4 regions of the Bacillus sp. Hm123 genome follow, and region 1 is predicted to be linked to each of the others. Evidence: riboswitches for the same ligand, from Rfam matches in the RefSeq annotation. Region 1 holds a riboswitch; each other region holds the start of a gene.
What was found. Region 1 has a riboswitch for S-adenosylmethionine ahead of ACSVDJ_RS03540 (2,3-diketo-5-methylthiopentyl-1-phosphate enolase). Riboswitches for the same ligand answer to the same signal wherever they lie in the genome.
Positions count from the first base shown of each region.

Region 2: another riboswitch for S-adenosylmethionine. It lies ahead of ACSVDJ_RS04760 (Na+/H+ antiporter NhaC family protein); the one in region 1 lies ahead of ACSVDJ_RS03540 (2,3-diketo-5-methylthiopentyl-1-phosphate enolase).
Region 3: another riboswitch for S-adenosylmethionine. It lies ahead of ACSVDJ_RS05980 (methionine biosynthesis PLP-dependent protein); the one in region 1 lies ahead of ACSVDJ_RS03540 (2,3-diketo-5-methylthiopentyl-1-phosphate enolase).
Region 4: another riboswitch for S-adenosylmethionine. It lies ahead of ACSVDJ_RS14860 (methionine ABC transporter ATP-binding protein); the one in region 1 lies ahead of ACSVDJ_RS03540 (2,3-diketo-5-methylthiopentyl-1-phosphate enolase).

Region 1 is NZ_CM200277.1:660,522-668,255, reverse strand. It holds gene ACSVDJ_RS03560 (sugar ABC transporter substrate-binding protein) at 1-800, opposite strand, end outside; gene mtnD (acireductone dioxygenase) at 860-1,372, opposite strand; gene ACSVDJ_RS03550 (methylthioribulose 1-phosphate dehydratase) at 1,413-2,036, opposite strand; gene ACSVDJ_RS03545 (2-hydroxy-3-keto-5-methylthiopentenyl-1-phosphate phosphatase) at 2,033-2,722, opposite strand; gene ACSVDJ_RS03540 (2,3-diketo-5-methylthiopentyl-1-phosphate enolase) at 2,698-3,918, opposite strand; SAM riboswitch class I at 4,006-4,109, opposite strand; gene ACSVDJ_RS03535 (PaaI family thioesterase) at 4,275-4,760, shown strand; gene ACSVDJ_RS03530 (putative bifunctional diguanylate cyclase/phosphodiesterase) at 4,831-6,285, opposite strand; gene ACSVDJ_RS03525 (YxcD family protein) at 6,512-6,802, opposite strand; gene ACSVDJ_RS03520 (hypothetical protein) at 6,790-7,218, opposite strand; gene ACSVDJ_RS03515 (protein-glutamine gamma-glutamyltransferase) at 7,521-7,734, opposite strand, start outside.
Region 2 is NZ_CM200277.1:903,000-910,733, reverse strand. It holds gene ACSVDJ_RS04765 (SpoVR family protein) at 1-1,048, opposite strand, end outside; gene ACSVDJ_RS04760 (Na+/H+ antiporter NhaC family protein) at 1,148-2,452, opposite strand; SAM riboswitch class I at 2,515-2,619, opposite strand; gene ACSVDJ_RS04755 (YhdB family protein) at 2,826-3,044, shown strand; gene ACSVDJ_RS04750 (phospho-sugar mutase) at 3,091-4,821, opposite strand; gene ACSVDJ_RS04745 (disulfide formation protein C) at 4,979-5,395, shown strand; gene ACSVDJ_RS04740 (thioredoxin family protein) at 5,397-5,864, shown strand; gene ACSVDJ_RS04735 (DUF5365 family protein) at 5,932-6,333, opposite strand; gene ACSVDJ_RS04730 (RluA family pseudouridine synthase) at 6,452-7,363, shown strand; gene ACSVDJ_RS04725 (aldo/keto reductase) at 7,414-7,734, opposite strand, start outside.
Region 3 is NZ_CM200277.1:1,133,930-1,141,663, reverse strand. It holds gene ACSVDJ_RS05990 (GlsB/YeaQ/YmgE family stress response membrane protein) at 1-34, shown strand, start outside; gene metC (cystathionine beta-lyase) at 107-1,279, opposite strand; gene ACSVDJ_RS05980 (methionine biosynthesis PLP-dependent protein) at 1,285-2,394, opposite strand; SAM riboswitch class I at 2,476-2,581, opposite strand; gene ACSVDJ_RS05975 (NAD(P)-dependent malic enzyme) at 2,963-4,219, shown strand; gene ACSVDJ_RS05970 (NRAMP family divalent metal transporter) at 4,269-5,477, opposite strand; gene pxpA (5-oxoprolinase subunit PxpA) at 5,492-6,247, opposite strand; gene ACSVDJ_RS05960 (5-oxoprolinase/urea amidolyase family protein) at 6,231-7,286, opposite strand; gene pxpB (5-oxoprolinase subunit PxpB) at 7,241-7,734, opposite strand, start outside.
Region 4 is NZ_CM200277.1:2,821,539-2,829,272, reverse strand. It holds gene ACSVDJ_RS14875 (toprim domain-containing protein) at 1-252, shown strand, start outside; gene ACSVDJ_RS14870 (thioredoxin family protein) at 255-551, shown strand; gene ACSVDJ_RS14865 (hypothetical protein) at 674-1,006, shown strand; SAM riboswitch class I at 1,138-1,249, shown strand; gene ACSVDJ_RS14860 (methionine ABC transporter ATP-binding protein) at 1,327-2,346, shown strand; gene ACSVDJ_RS14855 (methionine ABC transporter permease) at 2,339-3,007, shown strand; gene ACSVDJ_RS14850 (MetQ/NlpA family ABC transporter substrate-binding protein) at 3,023-3,859, shown strand; gene ACSVDJ_RS14845 (YuzK family famiily protein) at 4,271-4,468, shown strand; gene ACSVDJ_RS14840 (ribonucleotide-diphosphate reductase subunit beta) at 4,639-5,700, opposite strand; gene ACSVDJ_RS14835 (flavodoxin) at 5,664-6,092, opposite strand; gene ACSVDJ_RS14830 (ribonucleoside-diphosphate reductase subunit alpha) at 6,080-7,734, opposite strand, start outside.

The DNA.
Region 1 (7,734 bases):
TAAATCTTTACTTCATTACGACCTGCTTCTTTCAATGCACGAGTAGCTCCGATCGCAAAAGCATCCCATGTCGCATAAATCGCATCAAGCTCTCCCTTTGGATACTTCTTCAGCATCGCTTGTACGGCATTTTGCGTTTGCACCGATATATCAGCTGCGGCTACACCAAAACGTTCCACTTCTTTAATGCCTTCGTTTTCTTTTAGCTTTTGTTCGTAAACGGCATTGCGGCGCACCATCGGCGGGAAGCCATCGACCCAAAGGTAAGCGATGTTGGCTTTTCCGTTCGTATCTTTAATTAATTGGTCTAAACTTAACGTGGCTAATGCTTTGTCATCTTGAGAAGTTAAAGTGACACCTTCCACCTCTTTTAACTCTTCAATCGAGTCAAATGTGATGACACTCTTCCCCTTTTCCGTCAGTTTCTTCACCGCATCGACGGTCGCGGCATCATCTCCATGAGAAAGAACGACTCCATCATAATCCTGATTCGCTGCTTGAGCGATCGCATCATGAAATTTCGCCGTATCCCCATTAGCAGTAAATACATCGACCGTAAATCCGAGCGCTTCGCCTTCCTGCTTCGCGCCAGCTAAAAATTGGGCGGTATGATCATCACCGCCAATTTTGCGAATCACTTTCACTTTGACGTCCTCTCCATTAGCAAAACGCTCCGGGACATTTTCAATTTTTTCATTTTTCTTCTCTGACGAAGCACCTTGCTCACCCGTTGAACACCCTGTTAACAACAAGGTCAACGCTACACTCGAAACAGCTAACTTTTTAACCCACTTTTTCATAAAATATCCTCCAATCCAAACCATATATTATTCGACAAATTCCGGGGAGTGACAGGCACCTAATAAACCGGGACCCAGCCTTCTTCTGTGACGAAGATACGGACGGCGACTACTTGACGGTCGTCAGCGAGTGTGAAGTAGTGGCGGACTCCTTCTGGTACGGAGATGAGGTCGCCTGGGTTGAGATGGACTTCAAAAAATTGGCCGTTTTTCGCTTGAATCACGAAGACGCCATGACCGCTCGCAATAAAACGCACTTCGTCATCGGTATGATGATGCTCACGCTGAAAATTTTTCAATAAATCTTCCAGGTTAGGCGTATGTTCAGCAAGCGAGATGACATCCCATGCTTGATAGCCTCGTCTCGCTGAAATATCTTGAATTTCCGCTTCAAATGCTTGTAAAATCGCTTGCTTTTCTTCTTCATTCAGCACGAATTTCCCTTGTAATCCAGCCGGTAATTTCGCAATATCCCATTGCTCATAAATCACATCCTGCTGTTGCAAAAAAGCAACTACTTCCTCTTGATTGTCAATCACTTCATTCGTTTCTTGAATTTTAATCGTTGTCATTTTGACTCCTCCTATTTTCAATATTGACAATTTTCAAAAATCAATAAAGGCTCGCTTTCGCTTGAATAAGCGCCAGTTGGTATTGAAATAAAAATTCACAGGCTTCAAGTACTTTTTTCGCTTCCAAGCTATCTTTACCCCAGACGGTAATGCCGTGGTTTCGAATTAACACCGCTCCCTTTTCTTCATTGACAAAAGGAACCATCGCGGCCGCTAAAGTCGGTATATCCGCATAGTTAGGGATAATGGGAATCGGCCATTCCGCCTCCTCTTCCCAGCGGCCAAATGCTTTGATCAGCTCTTGACCTTGAAACACTATTTTCCCCTGATCGCCATACAGTTCAGAAATCACATTATTCGCTACTGTATGCACATGCAAGCTGCAGCCAGCCTTCGTTCGGCGGTAAATTTCACAGTGTAAAAGTGTTTCCGCTGACGGCTTCAAATTCGTCTCTCCGACGGGATTCCCTTCTCCATCGACAAGTAAGAAATCTTCACTCGTTTTTTTGCGCTTATCTTTGCCGCTAGCGGTGACGAGAAATTGGATGGGGTCGTCTTGAACCTTAATGGCTAAATTCCCGCTCGTTCCCATAAACCAGTCACGAGCGGCCAATTCCTCTTTAATTTCGCTTAGCTCATAAGTGCGGGCCACGAATACACTCATTTTTTCCCCACTCCTTGCAAATTTTCTAACACTTCAATACAGTCATAGAACGTTTCAAACGATTGAAACGGGATCGAAAGCGCCGTACATTTTTCCGATAAATAGTCTCTCGCAATGACCGTATCAGCCACTTTAGCCGCTTGCAAGTCGGTGACTGAATCGCCGATGACAATTGTATGTACGTCAGCATTGGCTAGTTGGCGAATAATCGTTGGCTTGCAGCAGCCGCAATTTTGATTCGGACACTGATCATCACACCGATGAGGCCATTGAATCTGAATCACCTCTCCTCTAAAATCTGCTTCATTGCAATATACGCCGGCAATCGAATCAAAAGACTCTAACATCGGCTTGACGAAAAAATCAATGCCACCACTGACGATATAAAGTGGGATGCCTTGTTGTTTGGCATAGCGAACGAAATCAGCAAACCCCTCTCTAATTTCCGCCGTCTCCAACACAAAGTCGATAATGTCTTGCTGTAAAGAAGAAGGCAATAACACAAACATTTGGCCGACTCCTTCTTGAATACTTATCTTCTGAGCTAGAATCTCATTCTTCAATCTCTCACATTCAGGAGGAGCAAAACGTGCCATAATGCTCGCAATATTATCTTTTTTCGTTACCGTTCCATCAAAGTCACAAAAAATAATTGGCTGTTTCAAGATGTTGTACCATCCTTCCATCCCCATAATCGAATCGCTTCTTGTAATTCAACGCTAGCTGTCGCTTCAGGTAACGGAATCCCTGCTTGCACCGCTTCCACCGCTTGCCGAAATGCTCGGCCGCCACCTTTCGCACCTAACGGATGTCCGTGTACTCCTCCACCGGCATTAATGACGCAGTCTTTGCCAAAATCATTGAATAGAAGTGGCGCAATCCCCGGATGAATACCTGCTGATGGGACTGGGAACGTCGGTTTTAAAGCAGACTCCTGTGTTAACGCTTCTTTCACTTTTAGGACTTTCTCTTTTGCTAGCGCCACGCTTCCATAAGGCGATGGGAACAAAGAAAAATCCGCTCCAGCAAGTCTTGTTAATGTACCTAACAACAAAGAGTAAGAAAGTCCGTACTTTTCTGAAGCAGCGATCGCACCGCTAAAGGCTGGGTGAGCCATAATCGGCAAAGCGATGTCATCATCCTCACGCAAGCTTTGTAGCACATCTAAGCCGTAAGTGAAAACGTTAAATAACAGAATGTCCGCTCCTAACTCTTTCGCTCGCCTTGCTTTCTCCCTTAATTCAAACGTGCGTCCAGTTAAATTGACCGCATACAATGTGTGATGTCCTGTTTCCTCGTATACTTGATTGAGAACTTGTTTTCCTTCTGTCACTCTTTTTTCAAATGGAGTCAGCTCATTGTCAAAAAGAATTTCATCATCTTTCACAAGATCGACGCCGCCCAGTGCCTGTTCTCGCAATTGGTCGAGCAAGTAATCCATATCCCGACCGATCACACCTTTAAAGATGCTCATAATTAATGGGCGATCGTAAATTTTCAATTGTTCACGAATACCGCTAATGCCAAAGCGCGGACCCGGAAAATCAACTAACAGCTCATTGTCTAACTTCAAGTCAATTAATTTCACTTGGCCGTCTAATGATAATTTTCCAAAGGTTGTTGTTAATACTGCAGGAATATCGGTTGAAAAATTCGCTCGTGGAAAATCAATATGAATTTTCGCTATTGTTTTTCCGGAAGTGTCCTCTCCGATTTCCTTGATCTCTCTAACCTGGCCCTTATGTTTTTTTAGTTGCTCCTGTTCAAGCAGTGGCAACTCCGTCCAAGAACCAACTGTTAATCCGAGCGCGATGCCTTCTGCTTTTTTCGATAAACTCGCTTGATCCGCAATGATTTGATAAACAGCTGTGACTCCACTCATCTTTTTTCACCTCACATTTTTTCAATCCCGTATGTGTATGCAATAAAAAAACCTCTTCAAATAAGAAGAGGTTTCCGAAAAAACAACTTCTTATCTGTCAACATATCTGTTGTGAGAATTAGCACCGTGCTCATAACGAGTCGGTTGCCGGGCTTCATCGGGCTCATCCCTCCGCCTGCTCTTGATAAGAACCATTTATTAAATTTGTATATCTCATAGATTAACTAGGATTATGCCACGCTCTTAACAAACTGTCAACAAAATTTTAAAAAAACTGAAAAATCCCCCTTCGACAAAGTTCGGGGAGTGACAGGCACTTGTATATGGTATAATATTCTGAAAAAGGAGGGAGAAATGTGATTGAACAAGTGGTTAAGTCGATTCAAGATGATTATCCAGATGATTTTGCTTGGTGTTATGGTTGTGGTCGTTTAAATAAAGAGGGGCATCATTTTCGAACAGGCTGGGATGGCGAACGAACGAAAACGGTTTATACACCTCGGCCTGAACATACGGCAATTCCAGGGTTTGTCTACGGTGGATTAGTCGCCTCATTAATTGATTGTCATGGAACCGGATCAGCTGCTTTAGCTTTACATCGAAAAAATGGACATGAAGTTGGAGATAGCACTCCTCCTCCACGTTTTGTGACGGCTTCACTTAATGTCAATTTCTTAAAGCCGACACCACAAGACGTACCGTTAGTTGCGGTCGGATCAGTGACCGAAATTCATCCGAAGAAATGGAAAGTCGAAACAGAAGTATTTGCCGGTGATATTGTTTGTGCGCAAGGAGAAGTAATAGCTGTTGTGATGCCAAGTACTTTTGCCAAAAAAGACTGAGCATTCGCTCAACACTAAAAAAGACGAAAGCTATCTTTCACAGGTGGCTTCCGTCTTTTTTTAAGTTCTTTTATTCGACAAAAACCGGGGAGTGACAGGCACTCTCAAGAGGAGCTGGCTTGCCGAAATAATACCCTTGGAAGTAGTCGCATTCAAGATCTTTTAGGCATGCCACTTGTTCAGCGGTTTCCACACCTTCTGCAATGACGTGAAAGCCTAATTCATGAGCGACTTGAATGGTTGCAGCGACAATCGCTCGACTTTTGGAGGAATTCGTTATGTCTTGAATAAAGCTTCTATCAATTTTCACCGATGTAATCGGTAGATTTTTCAAATATTGAAGACTAGAATATCCTGTTCCATAATCGTCAAGCTCCACTTCCATCCCGGCGTCTTTAAACTGCTTAATGAGAGAAATGACAATATCCGGATCTTTAATTGCTACACTTTCCGTAATTTCAAGCTTAATGAAAGAAGGGTCAATCTGATATTTTTTACATAGACTTTGAATGTTCGTAAATAAATGATCATCAAAAAATTGCTTCATAGACAAATTGAAGCCAATCTTCACTGGCTTTTGTAGAGATTGCTGTAGCTTTGGCAAATCTCGCAAAACTATATCGAATAATAAATAACCTAGCGGAATAATCAATCCCGTTTCTTCTGCTATTGGAATAAATTCACCAGGGGAAACAAACCCCAGTGTTTCAGGATTCCAACGTACGAGAGCTTCAAAGGTTGCTCCATGAGTAGGGTAATGAGTAACTCCTATACTGAGCGTCATATAATAAAAGGACTGTTTATACGTGATCGGCTCTTCAAATACTTGATAAATACTTTCAATGATCTCTTCTACTTCACCATAAGCAGGATCGAGAAGTACGGCAAATTCATCCCCATGTATTCGAGTGATCACCTCGTTATCATTCGAAATGGTTTCTCGCAACCGTTCACCGACAATTTGAAGAATTTCATTTGATTGATGTACACCTAGACTTTCATTGATCCGTTTAAAATCATCAATATTAATATACAAAAGGTAAAATTCTTCACCTATATGCATTCGCTTCTTTACCACTTGCTCAAAGTAATTAGCATTGTGCAAACCCGTCACCGGATCTTCAAGCGTCTTTTTCAATAACGTTTCTTCAAGGTTCTTTTTCTCGGTAATATCATTTCGAATCGCAACAAACTGATACAGCTCTCCTTCTGTGTCTCGAAAAGGAACAATCGTCGTATCTACCCAATAATACGATCCATCCTTCGCCCGATTTCGAACTTCTCCACTCCATATGTCTCCATTACAAATGGTGCGCCACATAGCTTCAAAAAATAAATCATCATGATAATTAGAATTAACAATGCGATGCGTTTTACCTAATAGCTCAAGAGATTCATATTTTGAAATTTCACAGAATTTATCATTAACGAATGTAATTACGCCATTTCGATCAGTGATGGCGATAATAGATTTCTGATTCAATGCATGTAGAATATCAAATACTTCTTTATATGTATGCTGCAATTGTGTACCTCCTCCATCAATAGGAGTAGTTTTGTTTGATCAAAATCCCCCAATCTATTATACCACGATAAAATACCTAAAAACACGAATCCCCAGACAAATAATATAAGTGATATCCAAAATAAAAACGACTCCCTATTCGACAAAATGCGGGGAGTGACAGGCACCTTCACAAGCCCAAAAAAGGATTCAGCGCACTAACACGCTGAATCCTTTTTCATTTTCTTTATCGCACAAGAGCGATAATTCCTTCGTCATCGTCAAGAACCAATTCAATCCCGGCAGCAAAGGGGTCCATGTTCATCTGTTTATCGAGCCAAAAACGAAGCGCTTCGATCATGTGAACCGTCGCTAAAATTTGCTTCCGGCCTGTCCAATGCGCTTCTGCTGAAAAACCGTAGTCATCATCGTACATTAACTCGATTTCTACTTCTTGAGGCGTGATTTGCTTCTGATGAGCAAGATGCAAACAAAGAGCATTGATGATATCTTGCTCAGAAATTTTTATTTTTGCCATGCTTCATCATCCTTGCGTTTCTTTTTCAAAGTCGTAAAGATTTTGCGAGCAATCATCACAATCGCCACGATCGCCAACATATTAATCATAAAGCCAAGAATTGAACCTAAAATACCAAGATCTCCAAGCAAACTGCCAAGTAGGAAACCGGCTAAACCACCAAGCATCATTCCTTTTAATAGACCGCCCTTATTCGACTTAGTCGCTGTTGACTTTTTCGCTGTTGTCATTGAATCTTGCTTGTCCTTGTCTTTATTAACCGTTGACGTGCTATTGCTATTCGTTGAGTTATAAGATTTTTTACCAGATTTATATTTCTTTGCACTCACAGCATATGTGCTTTGATCCATCACATGTGCAAGCGGAGCGAAACACAAACTGAAAACTAATAAAGATGCCATTATTTTTTTAATCATTTGAAACCCTCCATTTTTTTGATCATCATTTTTGTCACTACTTAGCTGTTCTTTCTATACGCTAAACCTCCTTTTTCCAAATAAAAAGGGCCTACACCAAGTTCGGTATAGGCCGTAAACATATAAAGAGACCTCTACCGTTCTAGGTAAGGTCTTGCTAACAACATTCAAAGTTGCCAACAAAGCCGAGAGCCATATGCTCCGTAATGACGACTTTGCTGTAAAAGCTACTCCCCTTATAAGGAATATTAACGATTTATTAATAGCCTAATGGAATAACAGACAAATGTCAAGGAAGTTACTCATCGACTAACATAACTTCCCCACTTCTGATACACAACATGCTGCAATAGAGCATAACAACCATAAGAAATCGACGCTTGGTTATGCTGAATAATCACATTTTGATACTTCTCTCTCCTATTCATCAACGATAAATTCGCTAAATGTGTAAAAGATGGTCGTACGACTAATTTGGTCAAATAAGCCGATTGCTTAGCCCCCGGCTTTCGCTTT
Region 2 (7,734 bases), 240 kb from region 1:
GTAAAAAGGAAATATCTGATTCGATTTCACGGACTTCAAACATTTTTTCGCGCCCACTTCCCGGTTGGACACCATTTCTAATCATTTCTTCCGTCGGATGATTATATCGCTCTTCGATATCCTCGAACATTTTCAACCCTAAATAATAAGGGTTGATTGTCGTTCGAGATGGCTGAATCACACCGGCATTCAGCTTAGCAAATTCAATTGCTTCTCCAGATGTAAGGTCCAGTTCTCGAATAATTCGCTGATGCCAATACGACGCCCATCCTTCATTCATAATTTTTGTTTCTAACTGCGGCCAAAAATAAAGCATTTCTTCCCGAACCATCGTCATAATATCACGCTGCCAATCCTCAAGCTCCCGACTGTATTGCTCAATAAACAGCATAATATCCTTTTCCGGTTGCGGCGGCAGCTTTTTCTTCAACTTTTTTTCGGGCTTCTCCTTATTTTCTGATGAATCTAACGACCATAAATCATCATAGGGACTGACCCTTACTTTCTCTTCTTCCTCTTCTTCATTTTTCCAAGGCAATTGGGGGCGAATTAAAGACGGATCAATATGCTCTTCAATGGCTAACACCGCATCTAAAAACTGTTCAACCGTCTCCTTGCCATAATCGATTTCATATTGGTGAATACGATCAGCTGTCGCCGCCATACTTTCAACCATATGACGATTCGTTTGACTAAATCGGACATTACTTTTAAAGAAATCACAATGAGCGAGTACATGGGCAACAATTAATTTGTTTTGAATTAACGAATTCGTATCAAGCAAAAAGGCATAGCATGGATTAGAATTAATTACTAATTCATAAATTTTGCTCAACCCAAGATCATACTGAAGCTTCATTTTAAAAAACTGTTTTCCGAAGCTCCAATGAGAAAATCTTGTCGGCATTCCGTATGCGCCAAATGTATAAATAATTTCTGCCGGACAAATTTCATACCTCATCGGGTAAAAATCGAGACCAAACCCAGAAGCAATTTCGGTAATCTCATCAATTGCATACTGAAGCTTCCTCATCTCTACCGCATTCATCTTCACTCCCCCTTTTTTCCTTTACCAATACTTATGAAAAAAAAGAGCAAGACATACCACAAGAAAAAGGCTGACACATTTTAAAGTCAGCCTTTTTGCTTATTTATTCGCTTTTAAACGAGGAAGATTGAATAGTATAGCTACGATCCCACTGATCCCGATTAACACAGGATAAATCGAATAGCTCATAATGCTAATGGGCGAAATACTAGCGAGTCCGGCCGCTGCTAACATTTGGGCTCCGTACGGGATCATCCCTTGAATCAAACAAGAGAACACATCGAGTATACTCGCTGATTTCCGCGGGTCAATGTCATACTCATCCGCGATATTTTTCGCTAGTGGACCAGCAACGATAATTGCGATTGTGTTGTTCGCCGTTGATAAATTCGTTAAGCTAACAAGGGAAGCAATTCCGAATTCCGCCCCTTTTTTAGTGCGAATCCTTTTCATAACAAATTGTAAAATAAATTCGATACCACCGTTGTAACGAATCACTTCAATCATTCCACCAATAATGATGGCAATCATCGCCATTTCCAACATACTGCTGATCCCTTCAGATATCGCTTCAATAAAAGAGAAGAATGTATAGCTACCATCCGATAGGCCGATCATTCCCGCCAAAAGAATACCACCGCTTAATACGACTAGCACATTCATCCCAGCTACAGCCGCTACTAATACAGCTACGTACGGAATAATTTTAATGATTTCGTATGATTCTGCTATTACTATACTTTGCTGTCCAGCAGTGATCATTCCTAAAAAGACAGCCGTGATCACCGCCGCTGGAAGGACGATCAAGAAATTCGTTCGAAATTTATCGGCCATTCTTGTTCCTTGTGTACGTACTGCTGCAATCGTTGTATCGGAAATGATCGATAAATTGTCGCCAAACATCGATCCACCAATGATCGTTGCCATCGCTAAAGCTAGCGGAATCCCCGTTTCATCAGCAATGGCTACCCCAATAGGTGCCAAAGCAACAATCGTTCCGACAGATGTTCCCATCGATAAAGAAATAAAACACGCAATAATGAACAAGCCAACCATTAATAAATTTTGCGGCAAAATAGACAGCGCTAAATTAACGGTTGAATCGACAGCTCCCATTCCTTTCGCTGTAGAAGCAAACGCCCCTGCCAGCAAGAAGATGAAAGCCATTAGCATAATATTTGGATGCCCTGCACCTTTCGAAAAGATATCCACTTTCTCCATAAATGTTTTTTTTCGATTCATCATTAACGCAATCGCCGATGTAATAAATAGAGCAACGATAATCGGCATTTTATAAAAATCACCAGTGGCGATACCACTTCCAATAAAGATCAACAAAAAAATCAACAGCGGAAACAGCGCCCAACCGTTTGCTTTTTCACTCAACTCCTCCACTCCTTCCATAAAATCGCAAAAATAAAAGACCTTTCTGTCAGCAAGAAGAGGTCTCAATGTAAAAAACACCCTTCTTATCTTTCAAGCATCTACTTGCTGGATTTGGCACAGCACTCTATTTAGAGTCCGCTGCCGAGACGTCTTAGGGCCAGTCCCTCAGTCTCTCTTGATAAGAATTGTTCCATATGTTATTGTCAAAAACTTACGAACTTTCCATTTGGAAATTACTTTTTTTGAGTGTAGCCCACTCCGACTATTATACATTGTTCCTGCTAATCAGCAAGCTTTTTTTCATCATGACAGCCTACCCATTATTTGCAGAGAGAACTTTCGCCGCACCGACATATACTATAATCAATTCCTCTTAAAGGAGGGACTGCCTATGGAATATACGGATTACGACCGGGCTCTCTATTATGTCCATCGGTCCGATTGGAACAATTTATTAATTTTAATGGTTAGAACGAATGACCATTTGCTTTCAAAAAAAATTGAGCATTTCCTCCATGCTCGTCGGTTCCCTAATTCTTATTCTGCAGTGGAGCAAACGTTTTATACATTGTTCCACTATATCGAGCACGCCAATTCGCTGAACACGTAAAGAATTCCACCAGAAAGGCGGTTTTCCGAAGAAAGCCGCCTTATTATTATATCATTTGATGAATGTGTTCCATAACCTTTCGCTCGACTTCTTGAAGCTTGAGGTCGCTGCTCTCTAACGATTCGCTAACGACGCCGAAATAAAACTTCACTTTCGGTTCTGTTCCAGAAGGTCGCATACATACCCACGTTTGATCATCTAAGAAATATTTCAACACATTGGAAGCCGGCAATTCAATCGCAGATGTCTCCCCTGTTTGTCCATCAGTCCGCTCACTCGTTAGATAATCCTCTACAATTCTAACAGCCCTGCCAGCGAGTTCTTTCGGTGGCTGTTCGCGGAATGACGATAAGATCGCCTCGATTTTGTTCGCTCCTTCAATCCCTTTTAGCGTAAGGGATGTTAACCCTTCACGATAATAGCCGTGACGACGATAAAGGTCAAGCAAGACTTCATATAATGTTTTTCCTTGTTGTTTATAGTAAGCACAAGCTTCTACTGCCAAAATCGCCGCTTGAATCGCATCTTTATCGCGAGCGAAATCTGCCACTAAATAACCGTAGCTTTCTTCATAGCCAAATAAAAATTGATATTCCCCCGTTTGTTGATACGCTTCAATTTTTTCTCCGATAAATTTAAAGCCGGTTAGTACATCTTCACAAGAAACACCATACGATTCAGCGACGATTCGACCTAGCTCCGATGTCACAATCGTTTTGAACACACGACCGTTTTCCGGAAGTTGCCCCTTTTCCTTCTTTTGTGACAGAATGTAATCCATTAACAGCGCGCCGGTTTGATTGCCTGTTAACAACATATATTCACCGTCTAAATCCTTTACAGCGATGCCAAGTCGGTCAGCATCGGGATCAGTGGCAATTAATAGATCTGCTTGCTCAGCTTTTCCATCGCGAATTGCTAGCTCAAACGCCGCTCTTTCTTCTGGGTTTGGAGATTTCACAGTGGAAAAATTCGGATCTGGCTGTTCTTGTTCAGCGACGACCGTCACCTGCTTGTAGCCTAGTGCTTCTAATCCTTTACGCACAGGCATATTTCCAGTTCCATGAAGCGGTGTGAACACCACTTTCACATCCGATTCCTTTGCTAGCTGTGGCTGTTCCGAAATCGTCATTAAATGCTCAATATAAGAACGGTCTACTTCTTCACCGATCATTTTCAATAAACCTGTTGCTTGTAACACTTCAATTGCTTCTACTTGTATATGTAATTCATTAGGGATGCTGTTTACTTTTTCAATGACCTGGTCGGCCTCTTGCGGTGCAAGCTGCGCGCCGTCTGGTCCGTACACTTTATAGCCATTATATTCAGGTGGATTATGACTAGCTGTAATCACAATCCCAGCAAATGCCTGCAAATGTCGAACAGCAAATGAAAGTTCCGGGGTTGGTCGTAATTGTTCAAACACATACGTTTGTATACCATATGTTGCAAGCGTTTTGGCACTTTCAAGGGCAAATTCAAACGATTTATGTCTTGAATCAAACGCAATCACGACACCGCGTTGCTTCGCTTCTTCCCCATGCTCAAGAATGTACTCCGCTAAACCAGCAGATGCTTTCCGAACAGTATAAATATTCATCCGATTCGTTCCTGCACCAATGATGCCGCGCATGCCACCCGTACCAAACTCTAAATTTTTGTAAAAAGCCTCTTCAATACTCGGCTCATCCATCTCAATTTCAGCAAGCAGAGTATGCATTTCTTCGTCTAAGCCTTGAAACTCTTTCCAACGCGTAAATTCAGCTTTCCAACTCATCCGCAATCTCCCCTAACTCATCAAAAAAGTATCTTTCCCTTCTATTTTATCATACAATTGGTTAGCATTTACAGCTTTACGTGTTGCATATTTGTTTACATATTCCCCTGTTAAATAATATACTCAGAATCGAACATACTTTGAATAAGGAGCCATTATGAAAAAAGAAAATTTATTGTTTACCGCATGGGGCACTTCCTTCCTGGCGATGCTTGGAAGCTTATATTTTTCAGAAGTTATGAAATATGAGCCTTGCGAGCTGTGCTGGTATCAGCGAATATTTATGTACCCGATCGTTTTCATTCTTGGACTAGCGGTCATCAAAAAAGATGTGACTGCGGCGAAATACTCTTTATTGCTTTCTGTCATCGGAGGTAGTATTTCGATCTATCATTATGCGATTCAAAAAGTCAGCTTTTTGTCGGAAACTGCACCAGCCTGTGGCAGAGTTCCTTGTACCGGAATGTACATTAACGGGCTCGGATTCATTACAATCCCTTTTTTAGCATTGACAGCATTTATTATTATTTTCGTAACTAGTCTTATGATTATTAAAGGAAAGGACAACGCCTAACATGAAAAAAGTCATTATTTTTTCTTCTATTATTTTAATTCTTTTCGGAGGAATTGTTTTCCTAACGAAATCTCAACAAAAAGAAGCATCGAAGGACAACCCATATGGAAAGGATGATCTTCATCCAGAAACGGTTAAGCAATTAGACGACCCGAACTATCAAAATTTAATTATGCCAGACGAGTTAGAAAAGAAATTAGCCAATAATGAAGATGTGACCGTTTATTTCTTTAGTCCAACGTGTCATTACTGTGTACAGACCACTCCTATGTTAATGCCACTTGCTGACGAACAAGGTGTTGATATTCAACAATATAATGTCCTTGAATTTAAACAAGGCTGGGATGAATTTGCTTTTGAAGCAACCCCTACCTTGATCCATTTTGAAAACGGCAAAGAAAAAGCTCGTGTAACAGGCGGCGCCTCTGAAGAAATCTACACACAATTCTTCAAGGAAAATATTAAGTAAAAAAAAGGCTGTCTTCACTTGAATCTAGTGATAGACAGCCTTTCTATGTAAAATCTCATAGCTATGTTCACACGAGAAATTTATTACCGGGAGTAACATACATCATATTAAACATAGCATTTTTCTTTTCATGAAATTGACTAAGTAGGTACGGAAAATGAAGGTCGAACTCCTTCAAAATCTCAACATTTCGTTGGAAGATATCTTCATAATAGGAAGACAGTTGACTTGGCTCCTTTGCTTCAAGAATGACAATGATCGTCTGCAAGCTAGCGATCACCTTAAATGCATCGCGAAGAAGGTGAAAGGACTCAATATGTTTATCTGTTATATGAAGGATTCCTTGCTCATTCATGCGCTCAAGCTCCTCATCAGAGAAAAAACGTGGCAAAATTTGCTCTTTAATTTGCTGAACAAGTTCAATAATCTTCTCCTCTTGTTCTATCGTAGAGGCCATATAAATCATCATCAAATAACACCTACTTTACTACATCATTTTTCATCTCATTGATAGAATAACATATTACGACACGGTTCGTGGTGGTAATTTTGCGTAATTAACTATTTAAAATAAGGAGAGGGTTTTCATGTACGAAACAAACCGCAAAAGGTCGCTGTTTGAAGTGACGATTCCACCGAAATGGAGTGGAGAAACAGCGGATTCAATCTTAAGAAACATCTGGAAGCTTCCGAAAAAAATGATCCATGAATGGAGAATGAGCCAAGAGGTGCTTGTTGATGATGCAAAAGCAAATTGGCATACTCCCCTTGCTCCAGGGATGAAGCTACAAGTACCTTTTTTCGCAAAAGCGGAGAAGGATGTAGTAGCTAAAGCACGAGAAGTCGAAATTTTATTTGAAGATGATCATCTGTTAGTAGCGAATAAACCTGCTACGATGAAAACTCACCCAAATAACGAAGCAGAAACAGACACGCTATTAAATGCCGTTGCCTTTCATGTACAAGCGGCAGGTGAGCCATGCGACATTCGACACGTCCATCGCCTTGATGTGGGCACTTCAGGGGTTATTCTTTTTGCTAAACATACTGCTGCCTATGCTGTTCTTTCTCGTTTACTAGAAGAACGGCACATTAAACGTACATATCAAGCGGTAGCACATGGAGTGCTGTCACACTCCACTGGCACCATTAACAAGCCGATCGGGAAAGATAGGCATCATCCGACAAGAAAAAGAGTCTCTCCATCCGGTCAAGCAGCGCTCACTCATTATCAAGTACTGAAAAAAGATCCGAAAAAACAACTATCGCTCGTTCAATGTCAGCTTGATACGGGAAGAACCCATCAAATTCGTGTTCATTTCTCTGCTATTGGTCACCCGCTTGCTGGTGATCGTTTATATGGTGGAAAGCCGATCGTCCAACGTCAAGCACTTCACGCTTACGCCATTGACATCCCTCATCCGTTCACAAACGAAAAGATTTATTGTCAAGCAGATGTGCCTACTGATATCGCCCACCTGTTTCGAGGAAATGACTAACACTGAAATCATCGGAGCGAGTTTTCACAGCCCCGATGATTTTCTTTGATTTAAAAATCAAAATGATCCGGGTCTGCGCCAAATCGTTCGTTTTTATTTAAAGCATCTATTTGTTTCATGTCTTCTAGTGTAAGCTCAAAATCGAACAGATTCACATTCTCTTGAATCCGTTCTGGATGAACGGATTTAGGAATAATGATCGTCTGATGTTGTAAATGCCAGCGTAAAATAACTTGTGACACACTTTTTCCATGTTTTTTCGCTAATTGATTCAACACTGGTTCATCCGCCAAACGGTTACGTGCTAGTGGTGACCACGCTTCTATAGCGATGTTATTCTTCTGACAATAGTTTCGCAATGGTACTTGGCT
Region 3 (7,734 bases), 470 kb from region 1:
TATTGCAAGCTTCCTTTTAAGACGAATGAAGTAGACTTCTTGAGGCATTTTTCAGGGTCTGCTTGCACAGATAATTAAACAGATAGCAGACCCTTTATATGGATTTTCAGCTACATGCACTGATAGCTTTTACTTGTTGCAATGCTTGACGACAATCTGCAATTAAATCCGCTGAAGATTCTAATCCGACAGAAAATCGCAACAACCCGTCTGTTATGCTACGCTTAACTCTTTCCTCTTTAGGCATCGCCGCATGTGACATTTTAGCTGGATAGGAAAGGATCGATTCTACTGCTCCGAGGCTAACAGCAAACACAGGAATGTTTATATGTTGAACAAACTGCCTAACTGCCTCTTCATTTTTCAATTCAAACGAAAGGACGGCCCCTGCCCCTCTTGCTTGATAGGAATGTACTTCATGTCCTGGATGATCCGTTAACCCAGGGTAATAAACTTTCTCGACTAGTTCATGCTTTTGTAAAAAGTCAGCTAACTCTTTAGCTGTTTCGGAAGACTGCTCTAAGCGTACATGAAGAGTTTTCAGGCCCCTTAATACAAGCCAAGAATCATGAGCACCTAATACAGCGCCAAACGTATTTTGAAGCTGATATAAGCGGTCGCCTAATTGTTCGTCTTTCGTTACAGCCAGCCCAGCTAATACATCGCTATGACCGGACAAGAACTTTGTTGCACTATGCAGAACAAGGTCGACACCTAACTCAAGAGGCTGTTGTAACGCGGGTGTTAAGAACGTATTGTCGACAAAAGTTAAACAATAATGTGCCTTTGCTAGCTTAACGATCCCACGAATGTCAGTCACTTTTAATAATGGATTAGACGGTGTTTCGATATAAATAAGCTTCGTGTTTTCTCTTATGTTTGAAGCCACTTCATGTAAATTGCTCATATCAACAAATGTATAATCAATCCCAAATCGGTTTAACACGGTCGTCACCATTCGATACGTGCCCCCGTATACATCTTCCGTGATTAAAACATGATCTCCTTGCGAAAGTAATAAAAACGCGGTAGAAATAGCTGCCATACCTGATGAGAAAGCAAATCCTCTCGTTCCGCCTTCTAATTCAGCGATCGCTTCCTCTAATGCTTCCCTTGTTGGATTGCCTGAACGACTATAATCATAATTGCCAAATTGGTCAAAATCCGCTTGATGAAAGGTGGACGCATGCTGCACAGCAACGCTTACTGCGCCTGTTTGTTCATCAAATTTATGACGATTATGCAATAATTTCGTTTGAAAGGAATATGTTTTTTCCATACCTATCACTCCTCTTTCATTATGTTAAATGCCTGTGTTAAATCAGCTAATAAATCTTCAGTATGCTCAATCCCGACCGAAAATCGAAGCAGACGATTACAAACTCCACGCTCGAGCCGTACCTCTTCTGGAATGTCCATATGAGTCTGTGTAGCGGGATACGTAATAAAGCTTTCAACTCCACCGAGACTTTCCGCAAATGAGATCAACTGAAGGCTTTGTAAAAAAGGATCGACCCAATTTTCTGAAGCTATTCGGAAAGATAGCATTCCTCCACGCCCTGGATAAAAAACATCCGTTACTTCCGGACAACATCGCAAGAATTCTGCTATTTGCTTAGTGTTTTCTTCATGCTGCTTCATTCGCAGCCCTAATGTTTTTAACCCCCGAATTAATAACCAAGAATCGAACGGTGATAAGACCGCTCCGGCGGCATTTTGTAGCTCTGCTATTTTTCCTGCTAACTCCTCACCCTTCACAGCTACTAGTCCAGCCAATACATCGTTATGTCCACCTAAATACTTCGTCGCGCTATGGATGACAATATCCGCTCCGTCTAAAAGTGGACGTTGAAGCAATGGCGTATAAAACGTATTGTCAACAATCAATAACAGCCCATTCTCCTTAGCAAAAGCGGCTACAGCTTTTATATCTACTTCCTGTAAAAGAGGGTTCGTTGGCGTTTCAAGGAAGATGACCTTTGTAGTTGGCGATAGCTTCTCTCTCGTTTTAGACAAATTTTGAAAGCTATCATAAGTAAACGATACGCGATACTTTTTCCACATTTTCTCGAACAATCGATAAGTGCCTCCATAAAGATCCGCAGATACAAGCCATTCATCTCCAGGCTCAGTTAACGATAGAATCGTATGAATAGCCGCCATACCTGAAGAAAAAGCGAACCCCGCATCTCCTCCTTCTAACTCGGCTATTGCTTGTTCTACAATCTGTCTAGTCGGATTTCCTGTACGAATGTAATCAAATCCGGTAGAACGCCCAATTCCTTCATGGCGATAAGCGGTAGAAAAATAAACAGGTGGATTCACTGCCCCCGTCTGTTCTTCACTCCGATTCCCAATTTGCGCTAAAATCGTCTCTATATGCTTATTTCCCATGTTATCCTCTCCTTACTAGTAGCGATTTATTTAGAAAAAACAAAAAAGCCTTCTTAAGAAGAAGGCTTTTTCTATCACTTCTTCTCATCTTTCGGACTTTTCGTCCGCTGGATTTAGCACCTTGACTTACAAATAGTCGGTTGCTGAAGTATCATCGGGCCAGTCCCTCCACTTCTCTTGATAAGAACCTATTTAATTTAAAATTTTTCGTTTTTATTACTGTACAGGATCAAATGATCAATAGCAACTCTTTTTTGAATATTTATTTTTTTCTAATAAAGTGAAACTTCAATCAGTGGGGTTTTCTTCATCCCCGCTGATTGTTAGTTGAACCAATCGGGCTTTTATGGGCTGTTGATCTCCCACCTACATGTCTGCGCTCCTTCTGTCATGTTGAGATGGGAGTCTTACAGCCCGTTAATGCGGGATAAACAATTAGATATTTTTGTTAATTTTCTGAAAATTTTGTTGATTATCTTTTTAGCCTATTATACAATAAAAAACATTAACTTATAATGCAGGCTTCTTAGAGAATTTTACTTAAATAACAAAAGGAGAGAGTAAACGTATGCACAATTTGCGAGAAGATGCTTTAGAAATTCATCGACACCACCAAGGAAAGTTAGAAACGTCAGCGAAATTAAATGTAAAGAATGTTAAAGATTTAAGTCTAGTGTATTCGCCTGGAGTAGCAGAACCATGCTTAGAGATCCATGCTCATCCCGAAAAGATATATGAGTATACTATGAAGGCGAATACTGTTGCAGTCGTTTCAGATGGGACAGCCGTTTTAGGTCTTGGTGATATCGGAGCAGATGCCTCGCTACCCGTTATGGAGGGAAAAGCCATTTTGTTTAAAAATTTCGCGGGCGTTGATGCTTTCCCTATTTGTATCGACACGAAAGATCCTGAAGAAGTGATCAAGACCGTTAAATTATTGCAATCTTCCTTCGGTGGCGTCAATTTGGAAGATATTAAAGCACCTAATTGCTTTCTAATCGAAGAAAGGTTAAAAAAAGAAATGGATATTCCCATTTTCCACGATGACCAACACGGAACAGCCATCGTCACACTTGCTGGCTTAATTAATTCCTTAAAGCTCGTGCACAAAACATTTAGCGATATTAAAGTCGTTATAAATGGCGCAGGTGCTGCCGGGATCGCTATCGCTAACTTATTATATAGCTTTGGCGTAAAGGAAATCATTATGTGTGATTCTAAAGGAGCGATATATGCAGGAAGACCTCATGGGATGAACTCTGTAAAAGAAGACATCGCAACGTTTACTAATCCTAACCGAATAGAAGGCCGACTTGAAGAAGCGATTATCAATAGTGATGTATTTATTGGTGTGTCTGCTGCTGGAGCGTTAACATCAGAAATGGTCCGTACAATGGCACAAGATCCGATCGTCTTTGCGATGGCCAATCCTAACCCAGAAATTGATCCGATAAAGGCAAAAGCAGCCGGAGTTAAAGTGATTGGCACAGGACGCTCAGACTTCCCTAACCAAGTAAATAATGTTCTTGCTTTCCCAGGGATATTCCGCGGAGCACTTGATACTCGATCAACTGATATTAATGAAGAAATGAAAATTGCCGCTGCTCACGCCATCGCTTCCCTCATAGCAGACCATGAACTAGCAGATGATTATATTATCCCTTCAGCATTTGACGCCCGGGTTGCACCAGAAGTAGCCGCTGCTGTAGCCGCCGCTGCTATTCACTCAGGTGTCGCTCGTCAACATATTAATGTTGATTCCCTACGTCACAAAACCTACCAGCTATCAGCTATTCAAGTAAAACCTGCTGAAATTATTTTATAATAAAAGGTCGATCACCATATGCTTCAATATGATGATCGACCTTTTCTAATTAGAAACCAAATAATTTAGGTAATTCATTGAATAATGTAAATCCCCCCATGTATGCCATTAATACTACTACGATAATTCCAAACAATGTCATCCAAAGTGGGTGGCGATAAGATCCGACAATGGATTGTTTATGTGCGGCAATTAACATCACACCTAAAGCAATCGGTAAGATTAATCCATTTAATGCACCAGCAAGAATCAACACTTTGATCGGCTGGCCAATCGTTGCAAAAATAGTCGTAGAAAGAATAATAAAAACAACGATAATTGCTTTATGATGGCGCTCTAACCACGGGTGGAAAGTACGGATGAAGGAAACGGATGTATAAGCAGCACCAATCACAGACGTAATGGCTGCTGCCCACATAACCACACCAAATAGTTTATAGCCAATATCTCCAGCAGCATGTTGGAACACAGATGCTGGAGGATTATCTCCATCTAAAATAAACCCTTGAGACACAACACCTAAAGCAGCTAAAAACAAGAAAATTCTCATAATAGATGCAATTCCAATAGCCGAAATAGAGCTTTTTGTTACTTGAGGAATCGCCTCTACTCCCTTCACTCCTGCATCTAACAAACGATGACCACCAGCAAAAGTAATATAACCACCAACAGTACCGCCAACTAACGTCACAATCGCTAAGAAATCCACTTTTTCTGGAGCGAATGTTCTGATTACTGCCTCTCCTACTGGAGGATCGGCTTGAAATACTACATACACCGTAAGAGCAATCATGACAAAGCCCATTACTTGTGTAAATTTGTCCATTAATATTCCTGCTTCTTTTACAAGAAAGATTCCTACGGCAATCGCCGCACTAATAATAGCACCTGTGACAGGAGAAACCCCAAATATTACGTTCGCTCCAAGACCAGCTCCACCAACATTTCCAATATTAAAGGCGATTCCTCCAAGAACAATGAGAACAGCAATCAAATAACCAAGCCCCGGAAAAACCAAATTCGCCACATCTTGAGCACGCTTTTCTGAAACTATTAAGATTCGCCAAATATTTGTTTGAGCACCGATATCTAAAACAATTGAAATTAAAATAACAAAGCCAAAGCTGGCAGCTAATTGCTGCGTAAAAACGGTCGTTTGTGTTAAAAAACCAGGACCGATGGCTGATGTGGCCATTAAAAATGCCGCACCAAGCAACACACTCCAATTTAACGTGCTACCTTTTTTTTGTGAATTCATGCTGTTTCCCCCTTCTATTTAATCGTCTGGATGATGATTCCTCGGTTTTCAAGCTCTTTACGAATATAACTAGCAAAAATGAGGGCATGAGGACCATCTCCGTGAATACAAATGGTATGTGCTGAAATGTCAATTGTTTCTCCAGTCACTGCTTGCACTTTCCCTTCCTGCACCATACGAAGCGCTTGTTGAACAGCTTCTTCGTCCGTAGCAATAAAGGCTTGAGGATCTCGTCTGCTTGTTAATGACCCATCTGTTTGGTAGGTGCGATCAACAAATACTTCTTCAGCTACCTTTAACCCAGCTTCCTTACCTGCTTTAATCAATTCACTTCCCGACAATCCGTATAATATGAGTGAGGCATCAAAGTCTGCAATGGCTTGAACAATAGCTTCCGCTAGTTCCTTGTCTTTTGCCGCCATATTATAAAGCGCTCCGTGCGGCTTTACGTGATGTAGTTTTCCTCCTTCTGCCTGAATGAAAGCAGATAAAGCACCCAGTTGGTATAAAACCGATGTATATGCTTCTTCAATAGAAAGTTCCATCGGCCGGCGTCCAAACCCAACGAGATCTGGAAATCCCGGGTGAGCTCCAATAGCTACCCCATGCTTTAATGCCAATTTTACTGTTTGGCGCATCACAACAGGATCTCCGGCATGAAAGCCGCAAGCAATATTAGCAGACGTGATAAAAGGCATAATCTCTTCATCTGTCCCCATTCGATAAGCCCCGAAGCTTTCCCCTAAGTCACAGTTAATATCTACTTTCATTGTTCTTCTCCTTTCTCCATTTCAACTGAATAGCTGATCGAATCATTTGCAATTCCCGCTCTCGTTGCACATATAATCGTTGAGCTTCTTCTAGTGTGACATACTCAAAATGCAGCTCCGTTCTAGGGAGCTTTTGGGCAAGGGTAGGAATATCAAAGGTTATCACATTCGCTATTTTCGGATACCCACCTGTCGTTTGCCGATCGGCCATTAAAATGATCGGTTGACCTGATGAAGGTACTTGAATTGTCCCAATCGCCACTGCTTCAGAAATCATTTCTTTTGACCCACTCATTTCTAAACGAGTACCGTCTAGTCGAAAACCCATTCGATCGGATTCTGGTGTAATTTTATAAGGTGTCCGCCAGAAGTCTTGTTGTGAGGCGGTCGTAAAGTAAGAATACTCACTTCCTTCTATACAGCGCACACGAGTATTTTTTAAACATTGATAAACGGAAGGAGCAATTCCCCAATTCGTCGCTAATACACGAACATTTGCTTTAGGTATAGCATCAATCACTGCTTGAATCATTTCATTTGGTCGGCCAATCGGAAGGCTGTCCCCCTTTTTCAACGCTCGACCTTCAAAACCACCGAATGGACCTCGAACATAAGTTGATCGGCTACCTAATATTTTCGGTACATCTATTCCTCCAGCGATGCATAAATAGACGCGGCTACCTTGTATACATCGCTTCACATGTACTTCACTTCCTTGAGGTATATAGACGGGACGCCACATCGGAATTGGCTTCCCTTGGCATTCAATGCTCGCTTCTGCTCCAGTGAAAGCAACAAAAACAGGTTCATCAAATTGAACGCTCGCTCCTGTCATCGTCATTTCTAGTGCACCAGCTCCACATTCATTTCCAACTAACCAATTGCCAAGACGAAGCGATAAATCGTCCATTGCTCCAGACACCACTACACCATATTGTCTGTTTCCCGTTCGACCGCGGTCTTGAACAGTAGTAAAAAATCCAGAACGAGTAATCAGCATCGACACGGTATATTCCTCCTCTCTTCCTCGAATTGACATTCATCAATTGCTACAAATTTAATTTTGTCACCCGCATGAAGTAAGCTTGGAGGCTGCTGTTTTGGATTAAATAAGTCCCAAGGTGTCCGACCGATGACATGCCATCCACCTGGAGATTGAATGGGATACACTCCGGTCTGCTGACCTCCTATAGCGACAGAACCAGCAGGAATATGTAAATCAGGCGTTTCTTTTCTCGGTGTATAAAGCCGCTCCGACAACCCTCCAATATAAGGAAATCCAGGAGCGAATCCGATCATATATACAATATATTCTGGTTCTGTATGAAGTTTAATTACTTCTTCAACATCGAGTTGATGAAAGGCCGCTACTCCTTTAAGATCTGGACCACTTTCTCCGCCATATAAAACCGGAATACGAAGTAAACGCGGCTCTTTTTCTTCTTCATGGGCAATTTTTTCAATGTCTTCTAATATTCGTTCCTTTA
Region 4 (7,734 bases), 1.4 Mb from region 1:
ACGATTGGTGTGAGCAAGTTAGATGAAATGATCGATGAGCTTGATGGTCGAGATGTGTATATTTTAGTAGATGCCGACAAAGCAGGGGAAAAGCTGCGAAAGCTATTTATTCGCGAGCTGCCAGAAGCTCATCATTTATATATTGATCGAGTGTATAAAGAAGTGGCGACTGCTCCTTATCGACATTTAGCTACGATCCTATTAAGTGCCAACATCGATGTGCACAGTAAGTTTTTGCAAAAAGGTGGATAAACATGCAGCCAGAACAATTGTTAGCGATGATCGAGCAACAGCCGAAAGTAGCGATTTACGCCTACGCTCCCATGTGTGGGACGTGCCAGCTCGCTTCGAAAATGCTCGATGTCGTAGAAAAAGTAGGAACAGCTTACGAATGGGCTCGGATCAATTTAAATTATTACGAGGATTTTGCCGAAACCTATAGCATTGAAAGTGTTCCGTGCTTACTTATTTTTCATAAAGGTCAGCTGATGGAAAAGATTTATGCGTTTCAGTCTGTTCCGCATATTTATGAAAAATTAAATCAGTATTAACGACAACCTGCCATCGTTTTGGCAGGTTTTTTGGCGAAGATATTGTCGAGCAATTCTTAAAGGATTTTCCGCCCTTTTTTTTGAAATAAGTAATCATAAAGCAATTAGAGGAGGCGGGCGGATTGCATAAGCAACTTTCGATGATTCAAGAGGCATGTCAAGAAAGAGCGCATCTCCATTCAATGCTACCAGTTGAACCTGTTGGTGTGCTGTTAGAAGATGAACATGAACATTGGTTGTTGACGATTAGCAAAGAAGGCATTGCTTTTTCCAACGAAGACTTTCAGCCGTGGCAGTTAAAAGTGAGTGCCAAAAAAGGCAACATGGCTCACTGTTTGGCGGGAGAACAACGCCTTTTTCTGTACCATCGCATGGGCAAAGTGGACCTATCAGGCCTTTATCGACTGCAACTCTGGTTCGAATCCCTCCTCTGGCTTTGTCGGGCGTATGATTAAAAGCGGAAGGCGCTGTTCAACGGCGTATGGACTGGAGCCATCCGCACGAGATAATAAAAAATATTTTTCTTATTGACAATTTTCAAACTAAGATGATACAATCAGTCTCAACAATTAATTGAATAGCGAAACTCTTATCAAGAGAGGTGGAGGGATTGTGCCCGACGAAGCCCGGCAACCTTCAACAATGATTTGTTGAAAAGGTGCCAATTCACACAAAGCGATTGCTTTGGTAGATGAGAGAAAGGACCTTAACAACTTATCCCTTTCTGCTCATTGCGGCAGAAAGGTTTTTTATTTTAAAGGGAGAGTGAAGCCATATGATTTCAATTGCAAATGTGAAAAAGATTTTTGCAACGAAGAGTGGCACAGTGACAGCGGTAGATGACATTAATTTAAACATAGATCAAGGAGAAATCTTTGGCATCATCGGTTACAGTGGAGCGGGAAAGAGTACGCTAATCCGCATGCTGAATGGGCTTGAATCTCCTTCTGAAGGGTCGGTCGTTGTCGCTGGTCGTAAAGTATCAAATATTCGAGGAGCGGAACTGAGACAAGCACGCCAAGAGATTAGCATGATTTTTCAGCATTTTAACTTGCTTTGGTCGAGAACGGTTCGGGAAAATATCGCCTTTCCACTTGAAATTGCTGGTGTTCCGAAAGAAAAACGAAAAGAGCGCGTCGATGAACTGATTCAGCTAGTTGGGCTGGAAGGTCGTGAAGAGGCTTATCCTTCTCAGCTAAGCGGTGGTCAGAAACAGCGTGTCGGGATTGCGAGAGCATTAGCGAACAATCCGAAAGTGCTTTTATGCGATGAAGCGACGTCCGCACTTGATCCGCAAACGACGGATTCGATTTTGGACTTGCTAGTAGATATTAATGAGCGACTCGGGTTAACGATAGTGTTAATTACTCACGAAATGCATGTTATCCGCAAAATTTGTCATCGCGTGGCTGTGATGGAAGCAGGAAATGTCGTGGAATTAGGACAGGTGCTCGATGTGTTTAAGCATCCGAAGCAGCCGATTACGAAGCGATTTGTTCAGCAAGTGACGGGGACAGAGGAGTCGAGAGAGACGATTGCGCATTTACTTGAACAAAAAGGGAAAGTGATTAAGTTGAGCTTTATTGGCGAATCCGCTGAACAGCCGATTATTACCGAGTTAATTCGCAATTTTCAAATATCTGTTAATATCGTTCAAGGAAACGTGTCGCAAACGCAAGAGGGCGCTTATGGCTCGCTCTTTGTTCACTTAACGGGTGCGGAAGAAGAAGTGAGCCGAGCAGTTGCCTACTTAGATCAACATCAAGTGAGTTCGGAGGTGATCACCCATGCTTGAGCAATGGTTACCAAATGTGAAGTGGGATAAAATTTGGGGAGCAACTGGTGAAACGCTTTATATGACGGGAATTTCAGTTGTTGCGACTTTTATTCTTGGTATTTTACTAGGTTTACTCTTATTTTTAACATCGAAGGGTCAAATATTAGAAAATAAAGCGGTGCATGTGATTGTTGCTACGTACGTGAACGTGTTTCGGTCGATTCCGTTTATTATTTTAATCATTTTATTAATTCCGTTTACGAAAGTGCTTGTTGGGACGATGATTGGTGAAGATGCAGCATTACCTGCTTTAATTATTGGGGCATCCCCGTTTTATGCTCGGATTGTTGAGATTGGGCTAAGAGAGATTGATAAAGGGGTCATTGAAGCGGCCCGCTCGATGGGGGCGAAAACGAGCACCATTATTTTTAAAGTGTTGTTGCCAGAGTCGATGCCAGCCTTAGTTTCTGGTATTACGGTCACGGCGATCGTCTTAGTTGGCTACACAGCGATGGCAGGTGCCATTGGGGCTGGTGGGCTTGGAAACTTAGCCTTTTTAGACGGCTTCCAACGCAGTCAAAGCGACGTGACGTTCGTGGCAACCGTCATTATTGTACTCATCGTATTTGCGATTCAATTCATTGGTGACTTGTTCACTAAGAAATTAGATAAAAGATAATGAGGAGGAAATAGAATGAAAAAGTGGTTATTTGCTTTACTTACATCATTGGTGGTATTAGCCCTCGCAGCATGCGGCGGTTCAGAAGAGAAAAAAGAAGAAGGTAAATCAGAAGAAAACAAGAAATTGGTTGTTGGGGCATCTAACGTTCCGCATGCGATCATTTTAGAAGAAGCTAAGCCGTTATTAGAAGCAAAAGGCTATGAGCTAGAAATTGAAACATTCAATGACTATATATTGCCAAACAAAGCGTTAGATGAAGGCGAATTAGATGCGAACTACTATCAGCATATTCCGTTTTTAGAGTTACAAAAGAAAGAGCATGGTTACAAGTTTGAAAACGCAGGTGGTATTCATATCGAGCCAATCGGTGTGTACTCGAAAAAATATAAAAGCTTAGATGAACTATCTAAAGGGGCAAAAGTGTTAATGAGCAGCTCTGTAGCTGACCATGGTCGTGTGTTAAGCCTGTTAGAAAAAGAAGGTCTCATTAAGCTGAAAGATGGTATTAATAAAACGGATGCGACACTTGAAGACGTTAGCGAAAATAAAAAGGACTTACAATTTGAATATAACTATGAACCTGCTTTCCTTCCACAAGCATTTAATAATGGAGAAGGTGACATCGTAGTAATTAATTCTAACTTCGCGATTGATTCAGGGTTAGATCCGTTGAAAGATCCGATTGTTATTGAATCAAACGATTCTCCATACGTGAACATCGTAGCTGTGCGCAGCGGAGATGAAGAGAATGAAAAAATTAAAGCGTTGATCGACGCGTTACATTCACAAGAAATTCAAGACTTTATTATGAACGAATGGAAAGGCGCGATCGTGCCAGTAAACGAATAAATAGAAAGAAGCTTGTCGCTTGATTATGGAGCGGCAAGCTTTTTTTGTGGGCTCTGCGCCCGATGATTGGTTGTTGCCGCCCAATTTTGTTCGAATCGCGCCCAATAATAAGAGGAAAGCGCCCAATTATAGGCCAATCACGCCCGATCGGCTCTTTGTCTGCTTAAAAATCTCGTATAAACCGCTCGTGCTCATCACATATTAAAAGGGCGATAAGCTAGCAACATTAGCGGGAGGATATGAAAGGATATAGTAAGAATTTTAAGAATAAGGGGAGTGATCCGGATGTCAGTAGTGGAGAGCTAGTGAGAGGCGATGAGAGCAGGCTATATGCTTTTTGTGGAAAAAGCCAATGATTGTTAACATAGATAGTGCAAGTTAAAAAAAGGAAAGGAATGATTCCCTATTAATTTGTTTAACTCACTGAATTTAACGTACACAGAAGGTATGGAGAAGGCGATGCATGGAGCACATGGAGTCGGATACGAGGTGTACAGTCAAAATCATGAAGTGAGGATGAATGTGGAACGCCAGCGCGAAGAAGACTATGTCAATAGTCGGCGCATGGTAGCAGCTGTTAGCCGTCGATTTATCAATCATTTATCATAATAATGAGAAAAACCAGTGCATTACTGCTGGTTTTTTTCGTGCTTCAAAATTAAAAGGGGTGTCCAAGAAAGTCGAAGAAATCGCTTGTAAGGTTAAAGAAGCCGCTCGTAAAGTTAAAGAAGCCTCCAGAAAATCAGTGAAAACTGACTTTCTGGAGGCTCCTTTCATTTTTACAAATCATCAAAACCGTTTAAATCACTTGTTTTCACATATTGACGAGATGTTTGTTCAAAGAAATCCGTTTTTGTATCATCAAAATTGTCGACATACGCGCGAATCCACTTCATTGGATTTTCTGTGAATTCATCATAAATCTCACTTAATCCGAGCATTCTAAGCATTTTATTCGCACGGTATTTTATATAACCATCCATTTCTTCGAGGTCAATACCATCGATATTACCGAGTACATAACGACTCCATATAATTTCTTGTTCGACAGAATGACGGAATTGATCGTAAATCCACTCCGTAAATTGCTCGGTATTATAAGCTGGATTTTCAGCAAGCGTCGCTCTAAAAATATCGCTAATCGCTTTCCCGTGTTGTAATTCATCTCGATTAATGTAAGAAATCATCGTCGACGTACCGACCATTTTTTGATGGCGTGCTAAATTGTAAAAGAACGCAAACCCACTGTAAAAGAATAGCCCTTCTAACAATGTCGTATAGACCATCGCTTTTAAAACCGTCTCCATCGTCGGATTGGCGGCAAACTCATTGTAAACATCGACAATTCGTTCATTACGCTTCTTCAATACTTCATCTTGACGTCCCATTTCAAACGACGCTAATTGTTTATCGAGCGTCGTAACAGACGACAGGACGTACGCATAACTATGATTATGCTCACTTTCTTGGTCAGCGATCGTCGCCATTATCGACTTTATCGATGGATCTGTTGCGAAATCAGCAATTTTCATTGCGATGACGGTTTGAGGTCCATCTAATGTTGCGAGTAACCCGATAATTTTTAAATACGCGTCTTGTTCCGTTTGTGATAAAGTTGAAAATTGCTTTACATCTTGTGTCATATCGACTTCGTTTGCTGTCCAAAAAAGCGAACGAATCCGTTGACGCAACGTATAAAACTGAGGGTAAGCGAGGTCGTTCCAATTTAAAATTCCGCTCGCTTCACCACCAAAAAGAGCTGTTGCCTTATTCGGACTTGCTGGATGTAAAACTTTCACCCGTTTTAATTTTTCCAATGTTGAGTCACTCCTTTCGTCCATTCCAATACTTTCTTCTCTTGTTGCCCACGAGGACTTTGTTCAATTTTTAACGGCTCATAACGGGATTCATAAAAGCGAGCAAGCTTTACCGCTGCATGACAAAACAATTCATCGCCACCGAATTGTGTATCCCCTGTGCCAAAAACGTAGACATGTTGCGGTTTATAACCGACTTCTGCAACGAAATCTTTGACGCTATCTGGCGTCGAACCCCGATCCCATGTAAACGAACCGAGAAATAAGGCATCGAATGCCCGGACATTTGGAACGGGGTCGGTTCCGATTTGATAGAGCGTGACATCAAACTGCTGATTTTGTAATTGTTCCGCAATCAATTCCGCCACTTCCTCGGTATTGCCACTCCATGATGCATAGGCAATTAAGAATGACACCACTCGCACTCCTCTATATCAGACGCTGTCGAACGCATATAGTATGTTGTTTTTATGTTAGATTTCCATACTTGAATATGGAGGTCGAGTAACACGGAAGCACGAATATTGTTCGGTACGTAAAGGTTAAACGACACAGCTTGATCGATATGGTGTTGGCGTGCTGCATTTTGTTTAATTGACCAACGCTGATCGACAATGTAAGCAGAGTGTCGGTAAACATCATACGTTCGATGATTTAAATCTGGTGCAACAACTGGTAATTTATAATCTTTTTTCTCTTCGTGATAAAAAGGTTTAAAAATCGGATCAATAGAAGCTGTTGAGCCTGCAATAACTGATGTGGAGCTATTTGGTGCAACCGCCATGACGTAGCCGTTGCGCATACCGTTTGTAGCCACTTCTTTTTTCAATGCAAGCCATTGCTCGGATTGATAGCCTTTTTGTTCAAAATAGTAACCTGTGTGCCAATCTGATCCTTCAAACAATGGATAGGCCTCTTTTTCTTTCGCTAACTCCATGGAAGATTTAATCGTTAAAAATGCTACTTTTTCATAAAGTTTATCGGCATAATTTACCGCTTCTTCTGATTCCCATTGAATGTTCTCTAATGCAAGCAAATGATGCCATCCGAACGTTCCAAGCCCAATACCGCGATAGCGACGATTCGTACGCTCTGCTTGAACAACTGGAATTTTGTTTAAATCAATTACGTTATCAAGCATTCGAACTTGAATCGGAATGAGACGTTCTAATACACCCGCTGGAACTGCCCGTCCAAGGTTGACAGATGACAAATTACACACGACAAAATCGCCCGGTTTTGAACGTGTCACGACGAGATCATTTTCTAATGTCACTGACTCAAAGGCAGTTGGGCTCATATTTTGCATAATTTCCGTACAAAGATTGCTAGAATAAATCATACCTTCATGTTTATTCGGGTTTGCGCGGTTTGCTTCATCCCGATAAAACATAAACGGTGTTCCTGTTTCTAACTGGCTCTTCATAATCCGTTTCATCACTTCGATCGCTGGCACTGTTTTTCTCGTTAAAGATGGATGTTGGACACATTCTTCATATTTTTCACGGAAAGAACCATTGCCACGCGTTTCATCGTAAAAATCTTCAAGCGAGTAACCCATCACCGTACGCACTTCATGTGGGTCAAATAAATGCCAATCTCCTCGTTGTTCTACTTGTTCCATAAATAAATCTGGCAAGCAGACCCCTGTAAAAATATCATGAGCTCGCAAACGCTCGTCTCCGTTGTTTAACTTTAAATCGAGGAAGGTAAGAATATCTTGATGCCAAACATCTAAATAAACCGCAATCGCTCCTTGACGCTGACCGAGTTGGTCGACACTGACCGCTGTATTATTCAATTGTTTAATCCACGGAAGAACACCACTTGATGCCCCTTTAAATCCACGAATGGAAGAGCCTCTAGCACGTACTTTCCCCATGTATACACCGATACCGCCACCGTACTTCGACAAGTTGGCAACATCGGTGTTGCTGTTATAAATTCCTTGTAAAGAATCATCAACCGTATCAATAAAGCAGCTGGATAGTTGTCCATGTGGCTTCCCAGCGTTGGCAAGTGTTGGTGTTGCCACTGTCATATAAAGCTGACTCATCG